3 linked regions of the Myxosarcina sp. GI1 genome follow. The protein of the gene in region 2 binds, or shares a complex with, the protein of the main gene of each other region. Links are inferred from orthologs where the notes say so. Each region holds a gene or a part of one and is shown on either strand. Other genes may lie near its edges.

What was found.
Region 1: the proteins of accC (region 2) and accB are in contact, whole or in part, in a solved structure (PDB 8UXZ), measured with the Escherichia coli proteins. The link is inferred for Myxosarcina sp. GI1 from one-to-one orthologs.
Region 3: the proteins of accC (region 2) and accD are in contact, whole or in part, in a solved structure (PDB 8UXZ), measured with the Escherichia coli proteins. The link is inferred for Myxosarcina sp. GI1 from one-to-one orthologs.

Annotation. Positions count from the first base shown.
Region 1 is NZ_JRFE01000028.1:80,898-87,548, reverse strand. Bases 33-2,996 are described here. They hold accB (acetyl-CoA carboxylase biotin carboxyl carrier protein), read left to right. Parts: upstream 33-1,256; coding sequence 1,257-1,736; downstream 1,737-2,996. Other genes in these bases: KV40_RS22410 (GerMN domain-containing protein), read left to right, coding at 2,625-2,996; KV40_RS22415 (DUF2993 domain-containing protein), read left to right, coding at 1,754-2,551; efp (elongation factor P), read left to right, coding at 587-1,147; KV40_RS22430 (peptidylprolyl isomerase), read right to left, coding at 33-373. Outside these bases: more of KV40_RS22430, read right to left, coding at 1-32; more of KV40_RS22410, read left to right, coding at 2,997-3,245; KV40_RS22405 (SDR family oxidoreductase), read right to left, coding at 3,262-4,077; KV40_RS22400 (hybrid sensor histidine kinase/response regulator), read right to left, coding at 4,180-6,651. UniProt on the Escherichia coli protein: This protein is a component of the acetyl coenzyme A carboxylase complex; first, biotin carboxylase catalyzes the carboxylation of the carrier protein and then the transcarboxylase transfers the carboxyl group to form malonyl-CoA.
Region 2 is NZ_JRFE01000024.1:137,576-144,163, forward strand. Bases 3,688-6,588 are described here. They hold accC (acetyl-CoA carboxylase biotin carboxylase subunit), read right to left. Parts: upstream 5,863-6,588; coding sequence 4,513-5,862; downstream 3,688-4,512. Other genes in these bases: KV40_RS18010 (PhoD-like phosphatase), read right to left, coding at 3,688-3,700; KV40_RS18015 (YggT family protein), read left to right, coding at 4,017-4,304; KV40_RS18025 (hypothetical protein), read right to left, coding at 5,936-6,175; KV40_RS32300 (DUF2207 domain-containing protein), read left to right, coding at 6,480-6,588. In the rest of the region: KV40_RS18000 (alpha/beta fold hydrolase), read left to right, coding at 1-750; KV40_RS18005 (molybdenum cofactor biosynthesis protein MoaE), read left to right, coding at 805-1,299; more of KV40_RS18010, read right to left, coding at 1,415-3,687. UniProt on the Escherichia coli protein: This protein is a component of the acetyl coenzyme A carboxylase complex; first, biotin carboxylase catalyzes the carboxylation of the carrier protein and then the transcarboxylase transfers the carboxyl group to form malonyl-CoA.
Region 3 is NZ_JRFE01000016.1:48,484-54,925, forward strand. The notes cover bases 1-2,755. They hold accD (acetyl-CoA carboxylase, carboxyltransferase subunit beta), read left to right. Parts: upstream 1-795; coding sequence 796-1,716; downstream 1,717-2,755. Other genes in these bases: KV40_RS11810 (S-(hydroxymethyl)glutathione dehydrogenase/class III alcohol dehydrogenase), read right to left, coding at 1-206; KV40_RS11815 (hypothetical protein), read left to right, coding at 562-771; KV40_RS11825 (4a-hydroxytetrahydrobiopterin dehydratase), read left to right, coding at 1,811-2,143; KV40_RS11830 (metallophosphoesterase family protein), read right to left, coding at 2,259-2,755. Also shown: more of KV40_RS11830, read right to left, coding at 2,756-3,008; KV40_RS11835 (tRNA-(ms[2]io[6]A)-hydroxylase), read left to right, coding at 3,241-3,849; KV40_RS11840 (GNAT family N-acetyltransferase), read left to right, coding at 3,860-4,357; KV40_RS11845 (glucokinase), read left to right, coding at 4,361-5,416; KV40_RS11850 (GNAT family N-acetyltransferase), read right to left, coding at 5,582-6,055; KV40_RS11855 (hypothetical protein), read left to right, coding at 6,122-6,442.

The sequences.
Region 1 (6,651 bases), on a different replicon or contig from region 2:
AAGCTTCAGCTTGAGATTGACGTTCTTCGGGGACGGCAGCCAAAATTTTATTGCGTTTCGTTTTTAGGACAAAGCTAGCATTTTTAACATCGCGCTCGATCTTTCCCCAGCGTTTACCGCGTAGTTGATAGGCAATATCTTCTATATCTTCCTGGACTTTTCTAATCTCATCGTTATCTATAGGTAAAGAGTATCTCAAAATAGCTTGAGGGTCGGTAATCGCATCTCCTTGAGCCAAGTAAGCTAATGCTTGAGGCTGCGGCAGAGCGATCGCGCTACTACAAAACAAAATCACAGCCAATAAAATAGCTAAAATACTTTGAGGAAATTGCCGAGCGGCTCTGGAAGTAAAATTATTTTCTACAGTTTTCATAAATTAAACAACGCCATCGCGCTTTGCGAGACAAATTATATCTACAGAGTATGTTCTTAGCGATCGATCTCCCTTGTCAACATTTCTTTACTATCAGAGTAAATCTCGATCTCGACAATTTACTTATTACTTGGTTTCAATCTCTCTTTATTTATCCCTCACCCTTCATCAGGTAAAATTAATTGTCGTTCTCTCTAGAGTATTTTTGAGTTCATGATTTCTAGTAATGACTTTCGTACCGGCGTGACCATCGAACTAGATGGTTCGGTCTGGCGTGTAGTAGAGTTTCTACACGTAAAACCAGGTAAAGGCTCGGCTTTCGTACGTACCAAGCTCAAAAACGTTCAAACAGGCAACAGCGTCGAACGTACTTTCCGTGCGGGAGAAACCGTACCTCAAGCAAATCTGGAAAAACGCACGATGCAACACACTTATAAAGAGGGTGACCAATATGTCTTTATGGACATGGAAACCTATGAAGAAACCCGTATGAGCGAAGAACAAATGGGCGATCGCGTCCAGTATCTCAAAGAAGAAATGGAAGTTAACGTAATTTTTTGGGAAGACCAGGTTTTAGAGGTCGAACTGCCAACTTCAGTAATTTTAGAAATTACCGATACCGATCCAGGTGTTAAAGGAGATACCGCTACTGGAGGAACCAAACCCGCCATTGTAGAGAGTGGAGCGCAGGTAATGGTGCCTTTATTTATTTCTATTGGGGAAAAAATCAAGGTAGATACTAGAGACGGTTCTTACTTGGGACGAGAAAACTAAATTTAATTGTCTGTTAATTATTAAATAAAAATTAAACTAAAGGCAATTAAAATCTAGCATTGCGATTAAATTTACGTTAATAACCGTTTGAGAGCGGATTGTATAGTTTGTGTCTATAAATTTTCAAGAACTCCGTGAATTACTAGGGGCGATCGCCAAAACCGACATTACCGAGTTAACTCTTAAAAGTGATGAATTTGAATTGACGGTACGCCAGGAAACAAATGTAGTAACTACTAAAGTCATTCCTGAAGTTGTGGATCGCTCGATAGAGTCTGCTTCCGACATAGAACGAACGGCTGGTTCCGATACTACAGCTACTAAAGATAAAGATAAAGATAAGCAATCTTGGATTGAAATCACTTCGCCAATGGTGGGAACTTTTTATCGCGCCCCCGCTCCCGATGAAGAGCCTTATGTAGAGGTTGGAGATCGCATCAATTCAGGAGACACAGTGTGTATTATTGAAGCGATGAAGTTAATGAACGAAATTGAGGGAGAAGTTGCGGGTAAAGTTGTGGAAATTGCAGTTGAAAATGGCGAACCAGTAGAGTTCGGACAAGTTCTAATGCGTATCGATCCGAGTTAATTAAGCTAAAGTTATGTATGGAAATTTTAACTATCGCTCTATTGGGAGTGTTAGGGACTTTATCTAGTGGCGGATTAATTCTCGATTCAATTATCGAGCAAAATCTTCAGCGGCAAGCCATCGCTGTAGAAGAACGGGTGATTCGGATTGACAATGTTCCTGGCTATCAAATTGCTAGCGGCAAACTACACAAGCTGCGCCTGGCTACTAGAGGTTTAAAGCTCGAACCACTTAGAATTGAAGTATTGGAGTTAGAAACAGAGCCAATTGCCTTAAAGCGATCGCAATTGAGCTTCGATAGTGTGAGTCAATTTAGAAAGGCATTACGGCAGCCTTTGCAGGGAGCGGTTAAAATTGTTTTAACCGAACGCGATCTCAATCAGGCTTTACAACGACCGCAGTTTCAAACGCGGCTACAACAAAATTTGAATCGTTTGGTGGCTCGTAAAGCTGGCTCGGCTAATATTGCTTATGAGTTAATTGCCCCTAGTCTGGAGTTACAGCCTCAAAATCGGCTAAAAATAAATTTTATCTTACGCCGTTCGAGCGGCATTTATCGCTCCAACGAACTAGCTATGGTTTTAAAATTGAAAGTAACCTCTGATGGTCGAACAATTAAACTGAGCGAACTAGCGGGAACCGTCAATCAACGTCCGATGTCTTCTAGATTGCTTGAGGGTTTTGCTGATGGCATCAGCGATCGCCTCAGTCTAGAAGATCTTCAGGCTGACGGAATCTTAGCCAGGCTTTTACAATTAAAGATAGAAGAACATAGTCTTACAATAATAGGTTTTGCGCGGGTGGAAACAAATTAATTGCTAAAGTCTTCAGCCAAGCAAAGGTTAAGTTAATTTTTATAAAACTTCCTCTAAATCAGGAGAATTACTTATGCAGGATCGCAAACCAAATAATCGTTTTTCCCTCCCTTTATTGGCGATCGCCGCCGGGGTAATTTTGGCTGCGGGAGGAGGTGCTGCTTGGTGGGCGAAACACAGTCTAGATCGTACCAATAGAACCATCGCGCCAAAAGTTCCAGCTACAGAGCAAACTCAGCCAACCACATCAGAACCAATCGCCCAAGAAAAAGTTGAAATCTGTTGGCTCGATCCTCAAGATAATTCTATCGAATTAGTGGCTAGTACTCAGGCTTTTCAAAAATCGATTCGCCCTCAAGAAGCTTTAACTGCTGCTTTTGAGACACTGCTTGCAGGACCGCAGTCGAATTCTAGCTACACTACCAGTATTCCCGAGGGTACAAAATTGCTTGGCTTGAATGTAGACAAACAAGGAGTTCGTGTTAATCTGTCACGAGAATTTGTTTCTGGTGGCGGTAGTGCTTCGATGGAAGGTAGGTTAGCGCAAGTAATCTATACTGCTACAAGTACTAGTAGCAGCGATCGAGTTTTTATTAGTGTCGAAGGAAAACCTTTAAAAACTTTGGGAGGAGAGGGGTTGCTCGTCGCTCAGCCAATGACACGAGAGAGTTTTGAAGCGAACTTTCAGCTTTAAATATAGCTTGAAATCTTTAGTGTTTCCGATTTAAACTAGCGATTGCTCGGTCGAAGTACCAGTTTAATAAAGGCGCAACCAAGCTGTGAAATCGATACAGCATACTCATCGTCCATCCAGGAGTAGCTGCCCCGCGTCCTAGTTCGATACCGCGAACAATTTTGGTAGCAACTTCCTCTGCCGTCCAGGTTGCTGCTGTTTGAGTTATTAATTTGGTTTCAGGCGGCTTGGTTTTATTTTCGGCAGCTAGCTGGGGCGTATCGGTATCGGGGGGATAAACTACACTAACCTGGATGCCTTTAGGTTTTAATTCCGCTCTTAGAGTCTCTCCTAGCCCTCTTATGGCAAATTTAGAGGGACAGTAGGCACTATAGCCATAAATACCAATCAAACCCGCCCCAGAAGAAATTAAGATAATACTGCCTCGTCCCTGCCGTTCCATCGTTGGCAATACGGCTTTAATGCTATATAGAGAGCCAAAATAATTAACTGCCATCGAGGTTTCATGTGTTTCTAAAGGAAGTTCTTCAAAATAATTGGGAATTGCGATACCTGCCGAGGCAATTAAGATACTTGGCGTGCCTAACTGAAAAATCGCCAATTCAATAGCTTCGGTAATTTCTTGTTTTAGAGCCACATCAGCAGCTACAGTAATTATTCGTTGAGTTTTAGCAGTAACTTGCTCTATTTCTTGCTTGGCGGCTGCTAGCTTGAGGCGATCGCGAGCAATTAGGGTAATATTTGCCCCCTGCTGTGCTAGCAGTCGCGCCGTAGCTTTACCAATACCGCTAGAACCGCCAGTGACGATTGCGTGCTGCTCGTGATATTTCATAAACTATTTTAAATCGCTATTGATGTTAGAGAGAGATTGTTACTGAATCTAATGGCATTACCAAGTGATAACTGAGAAAAGTCTTAAAAAAGCGGTCGCGATTTAAAATTTAGTTTTGGTAGCAATTTGAATTACCTGCATCAAGTCTTTAATGCTGTTAATTTTGGCAGGTAAAAAACAGGGATATACATTTAAATCGGGAATTTGATTTGCTACCTCGCTGGTTTGAGAATCTAAAATTATTAAAGGTAGAGCTGCTAGTTCGGAAAATTGTTGTAAAGATTGTAAATATGCTTGAGGATTGGCAATTGCCGCACTATCGAGAACAATAGCGTCTAGCTGCCAGATACGCGCTAACGTTCTTGCCTGTTCTAAACCCTCAGCTTCAATAATTCGATAACGAACGTTCTGCCTGGAATCATCTCCCAATTGCGTTGTCCAGTCTCTTTCCGACCAGTATTTAAGGCTAAAATTTGCATTTTTCGATCTTAATGACTCGTCGATTGCTTCTGGTTCGGGATAGATACACAAAATAGTTATGTTTTTGGATACGTTAGGGGAAGTACAATGTTTGGCTGGTAGAACTCGAGCCAGAGTATCTCGATTGAATGGTTCGCAAATTAGACCCTGTACTTGACGAAAAGTCTGGCTATCGGTTGGTTTATTTAGTACTGTAGTCAGCAGAAAAATGGGAATATTTTGAGTCTGGCGATCGGATTTAAGCAAGGTCAGTAGATCTTTACTTTCGAGTAAAGAAGAATCAGGATTCATCAGGATATAGCTGGGCTGTAGCTGCCGAGCTTGCTGTAAAGCTTCAATGCCAGTACGAGCTACTACAGAATGATAGCCCAACTCCTGTATTGCCGAAGCTATTTTAGACAGGCGATGAAGCTGAGTTTCTAATATTACTACTATCTGTAAATCTTTGTAATTGGCTTGTAAACAATCATCTTCAGTATTTTGAGGCAAAAGTAAAGTAAATTCATTTCTACCGTTCGCTCTAAAAATTGCGCTGGCATCTCCACCATGAGCCTTAGCTAACTGTCGAGCAAAAAGCAGACTCAACTCACTTTGAGAGTCATCCCCAACCAATTCTCTAGAAGTTAGCGGTATTTGTGGCGATTCTCCAATACTAATTTGATTCCAAACTACAATCGAGAGCCAACCAGTCCAGGAATTAACTGTAATTCCTATACGTTCGGGCTGAGTTTTAATCGCCCATTCTAGCGAACGAGATACGATTTGAGTCAAAAACGAACGATCGACAAATACCGTTTGCGAATTAGGGGCGATCGATAACTCCAATTGAGGAGAAGACAAAAGCTCAAAGTTATCTCTAACTTCCAATTCGGTTGAAGTTTGTCGATATGTTTGTCGGCACAGAGTTTCCAGAGCAATTGGTTCGATGGTAAAGTTTTGCTTGCTGGTATTTAACTCTGTAAGCTTTAATAAATCGTTAACTATATCGAGTGACTGTTTGCCACTGCGATAGATTAGTTCGGCATAGTGGCTCTGTCGGGGATTGAGATTCCCTAATTTCTCGGCTTTGAGTAAGCTGGATAGTCCGATGATGCCCGTTAGGGGAGATTTTAACTCATGGCTGATATTAGCTAAAAATAGCTCGTGCAAACGACACCAATCAGCTTTTTGCCAAATATCTCTTAAATTTGGCTCGGTCTTTCCTTCAATAGCCAAAACCAGCCAGTATGGCTCTGCCGAATTAGTAATCTTTGCCTCAGCAAAATGTAGCGGTATTTTGACATAATACCAGTCATTTAAAAAGCTAATTTGTAGTTCAGAAGCTGCAAATATTGGAGAATTAAAAAGACAGTCTGCCCAGTCAGGCATATTTTTAGCTGTAACTTTTGTCCCTACTTTGAGGTTAGGAAAAAAGGTAGAAACTTCTCTTTGATTTTGGTTGGGCGCAAATTGCGCCTCATGCTCGATCTTTTGTTGTCCTATCCACCATCGAGCAATCTGGGAACTGCAATCTATTAACTGCTCTGAAACTACGTTAAAGTTTTGTTGCCATAAATGATTTTGGTATAAAATGTTGTCTTCACTACCCAAGAGCGTTAGAGGTAATCTTATATTATCAATGAGTTCAAATCTTGGTAGGCTTGTTTCGGTAGCAGTAGCTAGAGAATAATCGGTCTTCCAGAACAAATATTCAGAGAGTTTGCTAATATCTAGCATTCCCAAAAATTTTTTGCGATCGTCAACAATCGCATAGCCAAATTTCTGCCAGTCTAAATCTCTCTCGACAGCTGCATTATTTTCCCTAAGCTCTTGAGAAGCGTATTTTGAAGTACGTTGCTCTACCGATGCAGGTTCTTTACTGCAACTCTCGCGCGTATCGCCTCTTGAAAATTCACTGCGATCGCGGCAGAATAATCTGTCGCTCGAACCGCTTAAAAATTCTGCAATAGTTATCCTGGAATGGAGAACTTTTACAGGTTGAAGTACAGATTTTAAATTGGTAGTCGCCATTAAAGCTGCTCTGGGGTCAAGCTGTTTTTGAGAACCAATCGAAGTAGGAATACGACGATTATACTGATGATCGACAAATAGAGA
Region 2 (6,588 bases):
AAGCAAGGAAGTGGCGAGCCGCCAATATTATTACTTCATGGTTTTGACAGTTCTTTATTGGAGTTTCGCCGTCTCATACCATTATTGGCAGAGAGTAAAGCAACTTGGGGTGTAGATTTACTGGGTTTTGGCTTTAGCGATCGCAACCCCGATATTGCTCTAAACCCAGAAACTATAAAGGTTCATCTTTACTATTTTTGGAAAACTTTAATCCAGCAACCAGTAGTATTAGTCGGTGCGTCGATGGGAGGTGCGGCGGCGATCGATTTTACTCTAACTTATCCCGAAGCGGTAGCCAAGCTGGTATTGCTCGACAGTGCGGGTTTAGCAAAACAGCCTGCGATCGGTAAATTTATGTTTCCTCCTTTAGATTACCTGGCTACTGAATTTCTGCGCCAGCCAAAAGTACGTCAAAATATCAGTCGTGCGGCTTATTACGACAAGAGTTTGGCTAACGCCGACGCGCAACTTTGTGCGGCGTTGCATCTCCAGTGTCAAAATTGGAATAAGGCTTTAATTGCTTTTACCAAAAGTGGTGGTTATGGTTCTTTTACTAGGGCGATCGCTCAAATTCAGCAACCCACATTAATTTTATGGGGCAGACAAGATAAAATTTTGGGAACTAAAGATGCAGCCAAGTTCGATCGCGCTATTCCCAACAGTAAGTTAGTGTGGATCGAGCGTTGCGGACACGTTCCTCATTTAGAAAAACCCCAAACTGTAGCTACAGAAATTTTGCAGTTTTGCTAGGATTCAGATGAGACATTAGGTATTAGGTCGATTGAAAGCTCTATTTGCGATTTCATGAATTTAACTTCACTTTCTCTATCACCCCAAACCGTTACCAATCCTAAAGATAGTTTTGCTATTACCCTCGCGCCACTATCAATGGCAGAAGTATACGAGTTAGCAGACGATCCCGCTAATGGAGCAATTGTAGTTATGAGCGGTATGGTACGCAACAAAACCGACGGCAAGCCAGTAGTCTCTTTAGAATATCAGGCTTATCAACCAATGGCGATCGCGGTATTTAATTCGATTGCCGCTCAAATTCGCGCTACCTGGCAAGATGTCAACCGAATTGTAATTCATCATCGCGTCGGACACTTGAAGATTGGCGAAATCAGCGTATTAGTTGCGGTGGGTTGTCCCCATCGTAGCGAAGCTTTTGAAGCTTGCCGTTATGCGATCGATACTTTGAAACACAACGCGCCAATTTGGAAAAAAGAACACTTCGCCAATGGCTCTAGTACTTGGGTAAGCATTGGTGCTTGCGAAGCAGAAAACGCACCTTGTTAGCTGGCACGTTCGCTCTATTTTCAGCGATTTTTAGTTTGATAGAACGACAATAATAAACTTCTTTCTCCCCTGCTCTGTTGCAATTTATCTGTAGCTTTATTTTATGAAATTGGTATTAATTGCGATCGCTAGCTTTTAAAGGCGGAGGCGAATCAGAATTAAGATCGACAACGTACTCACATTTAACAGTAGCGGGTGTATTATCTGGTGGATGCCAGTAAGTTTCTTGAATTACCAACAGAGGTTCATTTGTAGGCGACACTTGAAATCGCACCAAACTAATGTTGTTGTGTCCTACTACCTCTGCGCCATGTTGAAACCAAGGATTGCGCCATAAGAGATAGGCAATAAAGTCTAGAAATCGCTGCCATAAATTAGATTGTTTTTTGCCTGATGTTTTTAGTTGCCAAGCTTGTTTCGACGCTCTCCTTTTGCTCCACTCGACACGATATTGCCAATCAGGAAAAGCTGAAGGTAGCGATCGCACGCGACCAAAACCCAAACGTCGCCACCAAGGGGCGGGAATTCTGGCAAAATTCAAAGGTTTTTGCCAAACTAGCCAGTTTTCGGGTGGTTCTGGTAGTAAATATTTAAGCTTGGTGTGTATGAGTTGAGTCTTTAACTCGGAGTTTTTAAACGCGCTGGAGGTCAACTGTACTAATACCGAAGCTTTTCGAGCCGAACCGTACCACTGACTCAGGCGAACGGCACAGCTATAGTGGATATCTCCTGAGAGAATCACGACGCGATCTCGTCTCTGACATAGACTGACAATGAGTTTGGCAAAAGCAGTTTCGTTGAAATTCCAGGAATCGCCGACATCGTTATCAAAAACCTTGTTTCTGTTGAGGTCTAGACGTTGAATTTTATCAATTATCGAGAGAGTAACCATATTGGTTGGTAAGACGATAATTGTCAGTTTAATATCGGTTTTTCCCGTCTGATTGAGGTTATCGCTAAATTCTAAAGGGAGTTCTAGCTGTTCTTTAAAAGCTGTAGGACAGAGCAACATCGGTGGCGCGATTCCTTTTGGTTCTTGAGGATAGCCACGCCAAGTTCGGGTATCTAAGACAATAATTTCGTGCTGGGAGTGACGCAGACGGTAATGCCAGGACAAAGCTTCGCGATCGCGCTGTAAAATCCAGACCTTTCCATCCCGCTCTAGCTGAGGCAATCCAGTGTCGGCATTTTGAGGCGGTATGCCCAAATAGCGGTCTAATTCGGTAATAGTAGCTAAATCAATTCCTGCTGCTGCCGAGTGACGAACTGCTGCCTGTAATAATTTTTCTCCCGCAGATTCAGAGACAAACTGTTCGGGACTGTTACCCCAAGCTTGGCAGAGAGCATAAGAGAGCAATCCGTTTAGCAATACCCGTCTGCCTAAAGGCTTACTCAAAACGCGATCGCACCATTCGCGGTTGAGATACCAGTCATCACTAACATCATGATCGTCACAAATGGTATAAGTAGCAATATTTGCTAATGCGCGTCTAACCTGACTTAAAGTGCTAAAAAAGCTTTGTATTTTAGTAACTTCACTATCCCAGGTTTTGGCGCGCTCGCCATCAAACAGGCTATTGCCTTTAGGAAAGTAATCTGGTGCGAGCACTGGCGACCAGGATAATAAATAAGTGGCAAAAAATTCGCCTAAGCTAAACAGATGACTTTTAGCTTTTTCTGGCTGTTTATCTAACATGCCAGTAAAGCCACCTTCTATACGAGCGATTTCGCTACGTTTTCCTGGTGGTAATTGACTGGCAGCGATCGAGCCTTCTAATAAAGGCAGTTTTTCTTCCCACCCCAGCAACAAGCTGCCAATTCCTTGAGCGAGCCACAAAATCGGATCGGCAACATCGTCAGCGTAAATCTGATCGCCTGTAAGAAATAACTGTTGGGGACGCTCGTTGGCCGAACTCGCTCCTCTCTCGATTAGATTGTCTACTAAAGCTAGAGCATCTTTGCCACCACCATGAGGTTTGCGACAAGAACCGTGAACGATTTGTAGCTGACCTGGATCTTTGGCAGGTAAAGTAAAAGTTGGTAGCTGATGGGTAAAATAGCTTAGATTGCTAGTAAAACTCTCGGTATTGGCGGCAGCAACTAAATCTTGTTGTCTGTCGGCAAACCATAAATTATAGGCATAAACTCGTCCTCGTTCTAAATAACTATCTGAAGTCGATCTGGCTGTTACCGTTGCTAAATGTAAATATTTTCCTATTTGGACAGTATTAGTTTTTCCTTCTGCTACAAGCTGTTGGAGATTTTCTCCCTTACCCGACTCGGTAGCATAGATTTTTAGCTCTACCTGACTCGACTCTTTTAATGCCAACCAAACTGTAACGCGATCGGCTTGTGTCCGACGCAAAATAGGACCTACTAAAATTAAAGGAAGATCCTCCATCTGGACGTGATAGCTGTATTTCAACAATTTTTAATAGTAATATAGTATATTAAATAAATAATAGCGATCGCCAAAATGGTAACAGTTTGTTTGGATAGCTGTATTCTTCGGCACGCATTCTACTATTTTAAAATTTTCTGTAGAGTTTTATAGCAAAATTACAAAAGAGGATTTGCTGTTGCTCGGTCAATCTACTTCTTCTCTCCGATCGTACGACCGCATAGAAACTATCGATGCGACCGCCTAAAAGTGCAGAGCGTTAAGTCCTATTAGCTAAAATAACCATAGAACGCACGTCATATTTTAAATTTGGTACATGAACTTATACAGTGCAGGAGCTTTAGTCTTAAATCTATTTCTGGGACTGATGACTATTTTATTCATCCTACGAATTGTTTTGACCTGGTATCCTCAAATCGAATTAAATCGCCTTCCCTGGATTTTAGTTGCTTTTCCTACCGAACCCTTACTCGCACCGCTCAGAAAAATAGTTTCTCCAATTGGTGGCGTAGATATAACACCAATTATCTGGGTGGGTATTTGTACTTTGTTGCGCGAAATATTGCTCGGTCAACAAGGAGTAATTACTATGGCACTTAATTAAGTAGCAAGTAGCAAGTTTAGATAGGCTTTAGCACAGGCTGTGATAGTAGCCAAGTACAGAGGCTACCGCCTCAAAGCCGCATACGCGCTGTACGCAGGAGCGACGTTTTACGCCTACTCGCTGTGGTTTTGGGCTTTAGGGAGTATAGAAAAATAGGAGAAGTCCCTGGCAAAGTGAAATCTTCCAGTCTCCTCGTCTTTTTTACTTGCTACTCTTTCAAGAGGTGTCGTTGAATAAAGTCGGTGTAGACTTCGCCGTTAATAAAAGCGGGAGTGTTGAGAATTTGTTGGTGAAAGCCGATGGTTGTGGGAACTCCTGTAATGGCACATTCTCTTAAGGCACGTTTCATTCTGGCGATCGCCATCTCGCGATTTTCACCCCAGACTATTAATTTGCCGATTAAAGAATCGTAGTAAGGAGGAATTTCATAGTCGGTGTACACGTGAGAGTCCATTCTGACACCCAAACCTCCAGGGGGTAAGTAGGCACTGATACGTCCTGGATGGGGGCGAAAATTATGTTTGGGATCTTCAGCATTTATCCGACACTCGATCGCATGACCGTTCAATTTAATTTGGTCTTGAGTAAGTCTTAATTTCTCTCCCTGAGCGACGCGTATTTGTTCGGCAATTAAATCGAGTCCTGTAATAACTTCGGTTACGGGATGTTCTACCTGGATGCGAGTGTTCATTTCCATAAAGTAGAAACTGCCAGTTTTGTCGAGTAAAAACTCTACCGTTCCCGCACCCACGTAGTTAATCGATTTGGCTGCGTTTACTGCCGCTTCCCCCATTTCCGCACGCAGTTTGGGACTGAGAACCGCACTAGGAGCTTCTTCTAATAACTTTTGGTGGCGGCGTTGAATCGAACAGTCTCTTTCTCCTAGATGAATAACGTTACCGTGAGAGTCGGCTAAAATTTGAAACTCAATATGACGGGGATTTTCGACAAATTTTTCTAAATAAACGCCACTATTACCAAAAGCAGCTTCTGCTTCTCCCTTTGCAGCTTGAAATAGCTTGACTAAATCATTTTTATCTCTAACCAACCGCATTCCCCTACCACCACCGCCTGCGGTAGCCTTAATCATTACGGGATAGCCAATCTCTGCTGCTGTAGCGATCGCTTCTTCTTCATCTCTTAACAAACCATTGCTTCCAGGTACGGTAGGTACTCCTGCGGCAATCATGGTTTTTTTTGCTGTAGATTTATCTCCCATTGCCAGCATGGCATCTTTAGAAGGACCAATAAAGGCGATTTTATGATCGGCGCAGATTTCGACAAATCGAGCATTTTCTGCTAAAAAACCATAACCAGGATGAATCGCTGTCGCGTTACGAGTCAAAGCAGCAGCAATAATATTAGGAATATTTAAATAGCTTTTACTAGAAGCAGGAGGACCGATACAAACTGCCTCATCTGCAAGCTGGACGTGGAGAGCCTGGCGATCGATAGTAGAGTGTACCGCAACCGTAGCAATACCCATTTCGGCACAGGTATGAATGATTCGTAGAGCAATTTCTCCCCGATTGGCGATTAGAATTTTGTCGAACTGCATATAAAGGCAAGCTTAATTAAAATTATGTACTAGAATAAAACTTTTCAGGCGAGCGACAAAGTCTTAAATTGCCTTACTGCTCGAAATTGGTTGGTGGGCGGTCGCTGCTCCAGCCCCACCACACCGTATTGCACTCGCACTGATAAAACTCTTGCCATTTGCGTCGATTGTATTCAATAGTTACGGGAGCGCGACGATTTAACCACACATTTTTAGCTTCTACTGGACTCGATTTGCAGCTCGGACAGCGAAAATCAACGGCGTGAACGGCTGTTTTCGTCCATTCAGGGGAAACATGTGCAAAAGCATCCATAACATTTAACAGACAGCGAAGGACAATAAATAGCTTATCCCATTTCGATTTAAATTTACTTGTTGATAATTAATACCTTCAAACTGCTTGCTTTAATGCCTAAGTAATTGCGCTACATCCATTGGCATAGCCAACCTCTAAAGGTCCAGTCAAAAATTGTTCAAAAAATTAATAGCTTCAATAGAAATATTTTTGTCTAACCAATAACTTAACTGGCATATTGTAAATTCAATTGTCGTATTTAATATTTTTAAAATAAAGATATACAGAAACAGTAAGTAGATAAAACTTGCTACTATCTAATATGAATTGTGAACAACAGCAACTTTTTGCCAAGATAAAAGCATTTTCTTTTGACAAACCCGATACTAAATATACTTTTGTTCGGCGTTTGGCGCATGAAAATAATTGGA
Region 3 (6,442 bases), on a different replicon or contig from region 2:
GCAACAACTCCCGCGCCTTCATGCCCTAAAATAGCGGGAAATAAACCTTCAGGATCGGCACCAGATAGCGTATAAGCATCCGTATGACAAACACCTGTAGCTTTGACTTCAATTAAAACTTCTCCTGCTTGAGGGGGAGCGAGATCGACCGTTTCGATACTAAGAGGTTTACCCGCCTCAAAAGCTACTGCTGCTTTTACTTTCATTTTTTACACCCAGATTTTCAATTATCGCGATCGCCTCTGCGTCGCCTTATTTTTCAGAAAAAGTCTACTCTAGAAGGAAGTTTTAATAGATTGTTTACCTTGCTGCGAGCGACCATAATCAACTTAGCTCGAAACGGCACTATATAGTAACCTAGATAGTGCCAAACTTCCCTCATTAGTCTATATAAATCCAAACAAGATTTGTACTTAATTAAGCTGCCAACCTTTATATACTTAAGATCGATTTGAGTTTGGCTTTTTCAAACCCAATAGAAATTACAATATTACAATAGTTAGATTATCGCCCAAAAAGCGATTTCCTCTGTGGTATGGCTAAATAAAACATCATAAACTCGTGTTCTGGACTACATTAAAAACTACTAAAGCCCGTTGGGAAGCAGAGTTGATGCAGCAAATATTAGCCGCCCACGATATTCCCAGCCGCGTTCTCAATATTGGCGCGGGTATTTATTGCGGACAGGGAAGCCAGGCAGCACTTCAAGTTTTAGCAAAAGATCGTTGGACGGCTTTACTGTTGCTTAGTTCTCCAGAGGAAAATGAGTAACATCGTAAATATAAATTTAAAATTATGTCTTTAATCGACTGGTTTGCCAACCTTAGAAAAACTGAAACTCCAACTCAAAAACGGCAAGAAAGAGAAATAGCTGATGGGTTATGGATGAAATGCGACGAATGTAGTGCCGTTGCCTATGCCAAAGATTTACAGGTAAATCAACTAGTTTGTTTAGAATGCGGACATCACCATCGCGTCGATGCTAACGAACGAATTAAGCAGCTAATCGATCCCGAAACCTGGGATTTTTTAGGAGAAGAAATACTTCCTAACGATCCGCTGAAGTTTCGCGATCGCAAAGAATATCAGACACGACTCCAAGACTATCAATCTAAAACAGGTCTTAATGACGCGGTTCTAACGGGGACGGGTTCGATAGATGGTTTGCCCGTAGCTCTAGGAGTTATGGATTTTCGCTTTATGGGCGGTAGCATGGGTTCGGTAGTAGGCGAGAAACTGTGCCGTCTTATCGAACACGCTACCGCAGAACGTTTGCCTGTAGTTATTGTCTGTGCCTCTGGCGGTGCGAGAATGCAGGAAGGTATGTTGAGTTTAATGCAAATGGCAAAAATTTCGGGGGCTTTACAACGCCATCGCGAAGCACATTTGCTTTATATTCCAATTTTGACTCATCCTACTACGGGAGGAGTAACTGCCAGCTTTGCCATGTTAGGAGATATTATTATCGCCGAACCCAAAGCAACTATAGGATTTGCAGGACGCAGGGTTATCGAACAAACCCTCAAAGAAAAGCTACCCGAGGGTTTTCAAACTTCTGAATATCTTCTGCAACATGGCTTTGTCGATACAATCGTACCTCGTACTCAACTTAAGAAAACTCTGGCACAGCTGGTCGGATTACATCAATCTTTTTATCCTTTAATGTCTCCAGTAAACTATCAAAATGGCGTTGCACCAACCAAGACTGAAGTTTAAAATTACCAAATTAAAGCTAAAAGCCAATCGCTTGAGTTGTTTAAATTTCATCCCGATGCAGGAGTTTCAACGCTCGTTCATCATTAGTTTGTTAATGGCAATTTTGACTCTCAATTGTCTGGGGGAAAGAGCCATTGCCAAACCTGCTACTGTGTTGAGTAAAACTGAAATCTCTCAAAAACTCCAGCAGTTTCCTGGTTGGACTCAAAAAAACAACAAAATAGTCAAAACTTTTGAATTTAAAGACTTTGTGGCGGCAGTCGATTTCGTTAACAGACTGGTAGAACCAGCAGAGTTAGCAGGTCATCACCCAGACATTGCGATTAATTACAACAAAGTTACCGTGTCGCTTACGACACATGATGCTGGTGGCATTACTAACCAGGACTTTGCTCTAGCTGAAACGATTTCTCAATTAACTAAGTAACTAGTAGACTAATGCTTAAATAAGCCTATCAGCAATAAACAAGAGAACAACGTAGAGTTAATAACTTGCTACTTGCTACTTCCGCACAGCGATATTAGTGTATCGACATTTCTGGTTAGACTCTTTTAAGTATGCGTCTAAACCTACCGCCGCTATAGTCGATATAGGCGATTGCTTTATTGAGGGGCATAATCCTAACCCTACCGTCTTGGCTATTTGCCTGATAGACTTTTTTGTGAGTCATGTCTAAAGCGGTCATCCAACCACTATGATGATGATAAGCTCCAGTTTCAATATCCAACCAGCCAGGACCTGCTGCTATTTGACCTGGTTCGACTCCTGGAAGTGTGAAAGTGATAGTGTGACCCGTAATAATTTGTTTGTCTTCAAAAAACGGCTGTTTGTTACCGTGAAATTCATTTCTAATCCAGCAAAACTGTGCGGAAGACTGTTCTCCTAAAGGTATCTGAGGATGCACGCCCGCATGAACTAACCAATACTCTCCTAAATCCAGGTAAAGCGGCAAATTTTTCATCCAGTCAATGTGTTCCTGGGGAATTTTGCTGTTGTAACTGCTAACCGTAGCATGACCGCCGCTATAAAGCCAACTTTGATAGAGATCCATCGAAACTTCTCCACTACCGACGACATTAAGCAACATTTCTTCGTGATTACCTCGCAGACATTTATAATTATTAGCAATTGCTAATTCTACTACCTGTGCGCTTTTAGGTCCTCGATCGATTAAATCGCCCAGAAAGTAAATTTCATCGTCGCTGTTGGGAGAAATTAAGTCTAACAAAGTAATCAAGGTGTCGTAGTGTCCGTGTACGTCACCAATTACGATTTGGCGGTGATTGGTCATATTAAACTGTGTGTGTACGACTTCAGAGGGGTTATTGCTATTAACTAAAGAAGTTTCTCAGCCAGTTATAGCAAATTGTTAATTTATCTATCTAAAGTGTTCCCATTTAACGGAAAAAGTTTTACGTCGGCTCTGAATTGTTTTTATCTTGACATTGTAACTATAAAAAAACAAATACATAGAGATAGAGATATTAATGAGCTTTACAGAAATTGTTGTTTAAAATTCATTTATGATAGATACAACATTGGCATCAAATACCAAATTTAAAATTCTCAAACAACCTAGTAGTGAGGCTTGGCTCCAACAAACTCTCGCCAATCTAGATGTTGTTTTACTCGATCATTCCCACTGCGAACGCAAAGCGGCAGGAGCGGCAATTAATTTGATGTTTCGCTATCCCGCCCATCATCACTTAGTCAGACAGTTAACAGCGATCGCCAAAGAAGAATTAGAGCATTTTGAGTTAGTCAATCAATGGCTGGAAACCAGAAAAATTTCCCTGGCTCCTTTAAACTCTCCTCCCTACGGAGCAAAATTAAAATCTCAAATTCGCCATGCCGAACCAGAACGGTTGCTAGATTCTCTAATGGTTTCGGCTCTAATTGAAGCGCGATCGCATGAAAGATTGAATTTAATAGCCGAACACTGTCCAGAGCGCGATTTAGCTAAATTTTATCGCAGTTTAGTAGCATCAGAAGCCCGTCACTACGGTATTTATTGGTTATTAGCCGACCGCTACAGCGAACGAGAGATATTGAATCAACGTTTAGAAGAATTGGCAACTTTTGAAAGCGAAATATTAGCTACTTTACATCCAGAACCGAGAATACATAGTTAAAGCTAAGTAGATGGATAAAATTTATGGCGAGTTTCGAGTTAGAGATTGGCAACAGCGCGATCGCGACTCAGCAGCGCGAGTAATTCGACAAGTATTGAGTGAATATGGTTTACCCTGGCAACCAGAAGATGCCGATCGCGATGCAGTAGAAGTAGAAGCGTCATATCTGGCGACTGGAGGAGAATTTTGGGTTGTCGAACGGGCAAACAAAATTGTTGGAACGGCAGGATATTATCCCACTACTAGAGGCGAAAAAGCGGTAGAAATTCGTAAAATGTATTTATTGCCCGAAGTAAGAGGCAGAGGATTGGGTAAATATTTATTGCGAGAATTGGAAACAGCCATAATGCGGCGCAATTACGCACAAATTTGGCTCGAAACGGCTACGGTATTAGTTGAAGCCGTAAAACTCTATCAAAGCTTTGGTTATCAACCCGCTACGGGAATAGAAACCGAACGGTGCGATTTGGTGTATGTTAAGAAATTGAGTATAAACAACAAACCATAACAAATTATGCTCTTAATAGCTGGCGATATTGGCGGAACCAAAACAATTTTACGTCTGGTAGAAGTTACCGAAGTTACTCAGACAGAAAAGTCATTTAAAACTGTTAAAGAAGCACAGTATGTCAGTGCTAGTTTTGTCGATTTAGTGCCGATGGTAAAACAGTTTTTAGCTACGGGCAATTATTCAACGCCGCAAGCTGCCTGTTTTGCGATCGCAGGTCCCGTAATTAATAATACTTCTAATCTAACTAACATTAGTTGGGTTTTAGATTCACAGCGTTTATCAACTGAATTAGGCATTAAAGAAGTTAGTTTAATTAACGATTTTGCAGCTAATAGCTTTGGTATTTTGGGTTTAAAAGATGCCGATCTGCACACACTTCAAACTGGAGTCAAGCAAGGTAACTCTCCTATAGGCGTAATTGGTGCGGGAACTGGTTTGGGAGAAGCATTTTTAGTGCCTCAAGGACAGAGATATTTAGTTTTTCCTACCGAAGGTGGTCATACAGACTTTGCACCTAACAACAAGCTAGAAATTCAGCTTTTAGAATATTTACAAGATAAACTGGCAACGAATCACGTTTCTGTAGAAAGAGTAGTTTCTGGTCAGGGAATTGTCGCTATCTATCAATTTTTGCGTGACTCTAATTTTGTTCAAGAATCAGCAACAGTTGGCGATAAAGTTAGAACTTGGGAAAAAGAAACCGAAAAAACTATCGATCCTGCTGCCATTATTTCTCAGGCAGCTTTCAAACAGAGCGATCGCCTGTGCGTCAAAACTATGGAGATGTTTGTTGAAGCTTATGGTGCTGAAACTGGCAATTTAGCTCTTAAATTGTTGCCCTATGGTGGCATTTACATTACTGGTGGAATTGCCGCTAAAAACTTACTGTTAATGCAAGATGGACGGTTTATCAATGCCTATAAGCAAAAAGGCAGAGTTAGTAATCTTCTAGATAATATTCCCGTACATATTGTTCTTAATCCTCAAGTAGGATTAGTAGGTTCGGTGCTTTACGCCTTACAGTCTGGTAAACGAGAATCGAATTTGAATAGTTAAAATTAAATGGTTTGTTTCAATTGCATTTGCTATCTTTGTTTCTGGTTAAACTTGGGTATCTGTATATGCTATTAGACAAGCTTATAAGCCAGATAATTCTGAAAAGAGCGAGGTCGATCGCGTCAGTAATTAAAGCAAAAAGTTATGTTTAAAGCGATCGAACTTTTAAAGATCGAAGTGCATTTGATTGCCGATCGCAAAACCAAGGCTTTCGTATAATGATTTACCTTGAGGGGAAGCATGTAAAACTGCTCTAGTGCAACCAATAGATTTAAGATACTCTATTGTCTTGCTAGTCAATTCTTTGCCAATGCCTTGATGTCGATAAGATTTTTCCACATAAACACCCCATATATAACCATAGTTTCGAAATTCTGCCTTAAAAATTCCAGGATATAGACCATCAAATAACTGACAGCTAACAGAACCAACTATATTTCCTTCTACTTCGGCAACAAAAGCTTGATATTGTAAATTTTGGCGAGCATTGTCAATATAGTTAAGCGTCGTTTCTTTCCAGTTAGCAGCGATCGCATCTTCCTGAAAACCGAGATCGAGCCACATTTGATAAAAGTGTTCGGCAATAATTAAATCGTTTTGTGAAGTGGCAGTTTTAATATCAAAATAGCTTTGATTCACGGTTGTTAATTAAACAATTGAATTGGGAACAGTAAAAGCGATCTTATTTTACTGAAACTTTCGGCAATGAAAATTGTACTAGATATTGACAAGCTTCTTTTAGAAGGAAGAATCACTAGAGAAGAGTACGAGCGGCTTAAAAAATTTGCTTCTGAAGAAACAGGTTCGCTGGCACTAAATATTTTAATTGGATTTGGAGTTATTGCAGTTGTTTTAGGTGCCTTAGCATTACTACCATCGTCTGTTACTGCAATTGCCATAGGTATTGCTTTATTGTTAGCTGGAATATTTTTGCGAATTAATCGTTTTCGCGATTGGAAAGTGCTTAGAGCAATCCTGTTACTAGTTGGAGCGATTTTGGCAAGCGGAGGAATTCTAGCTTTAACA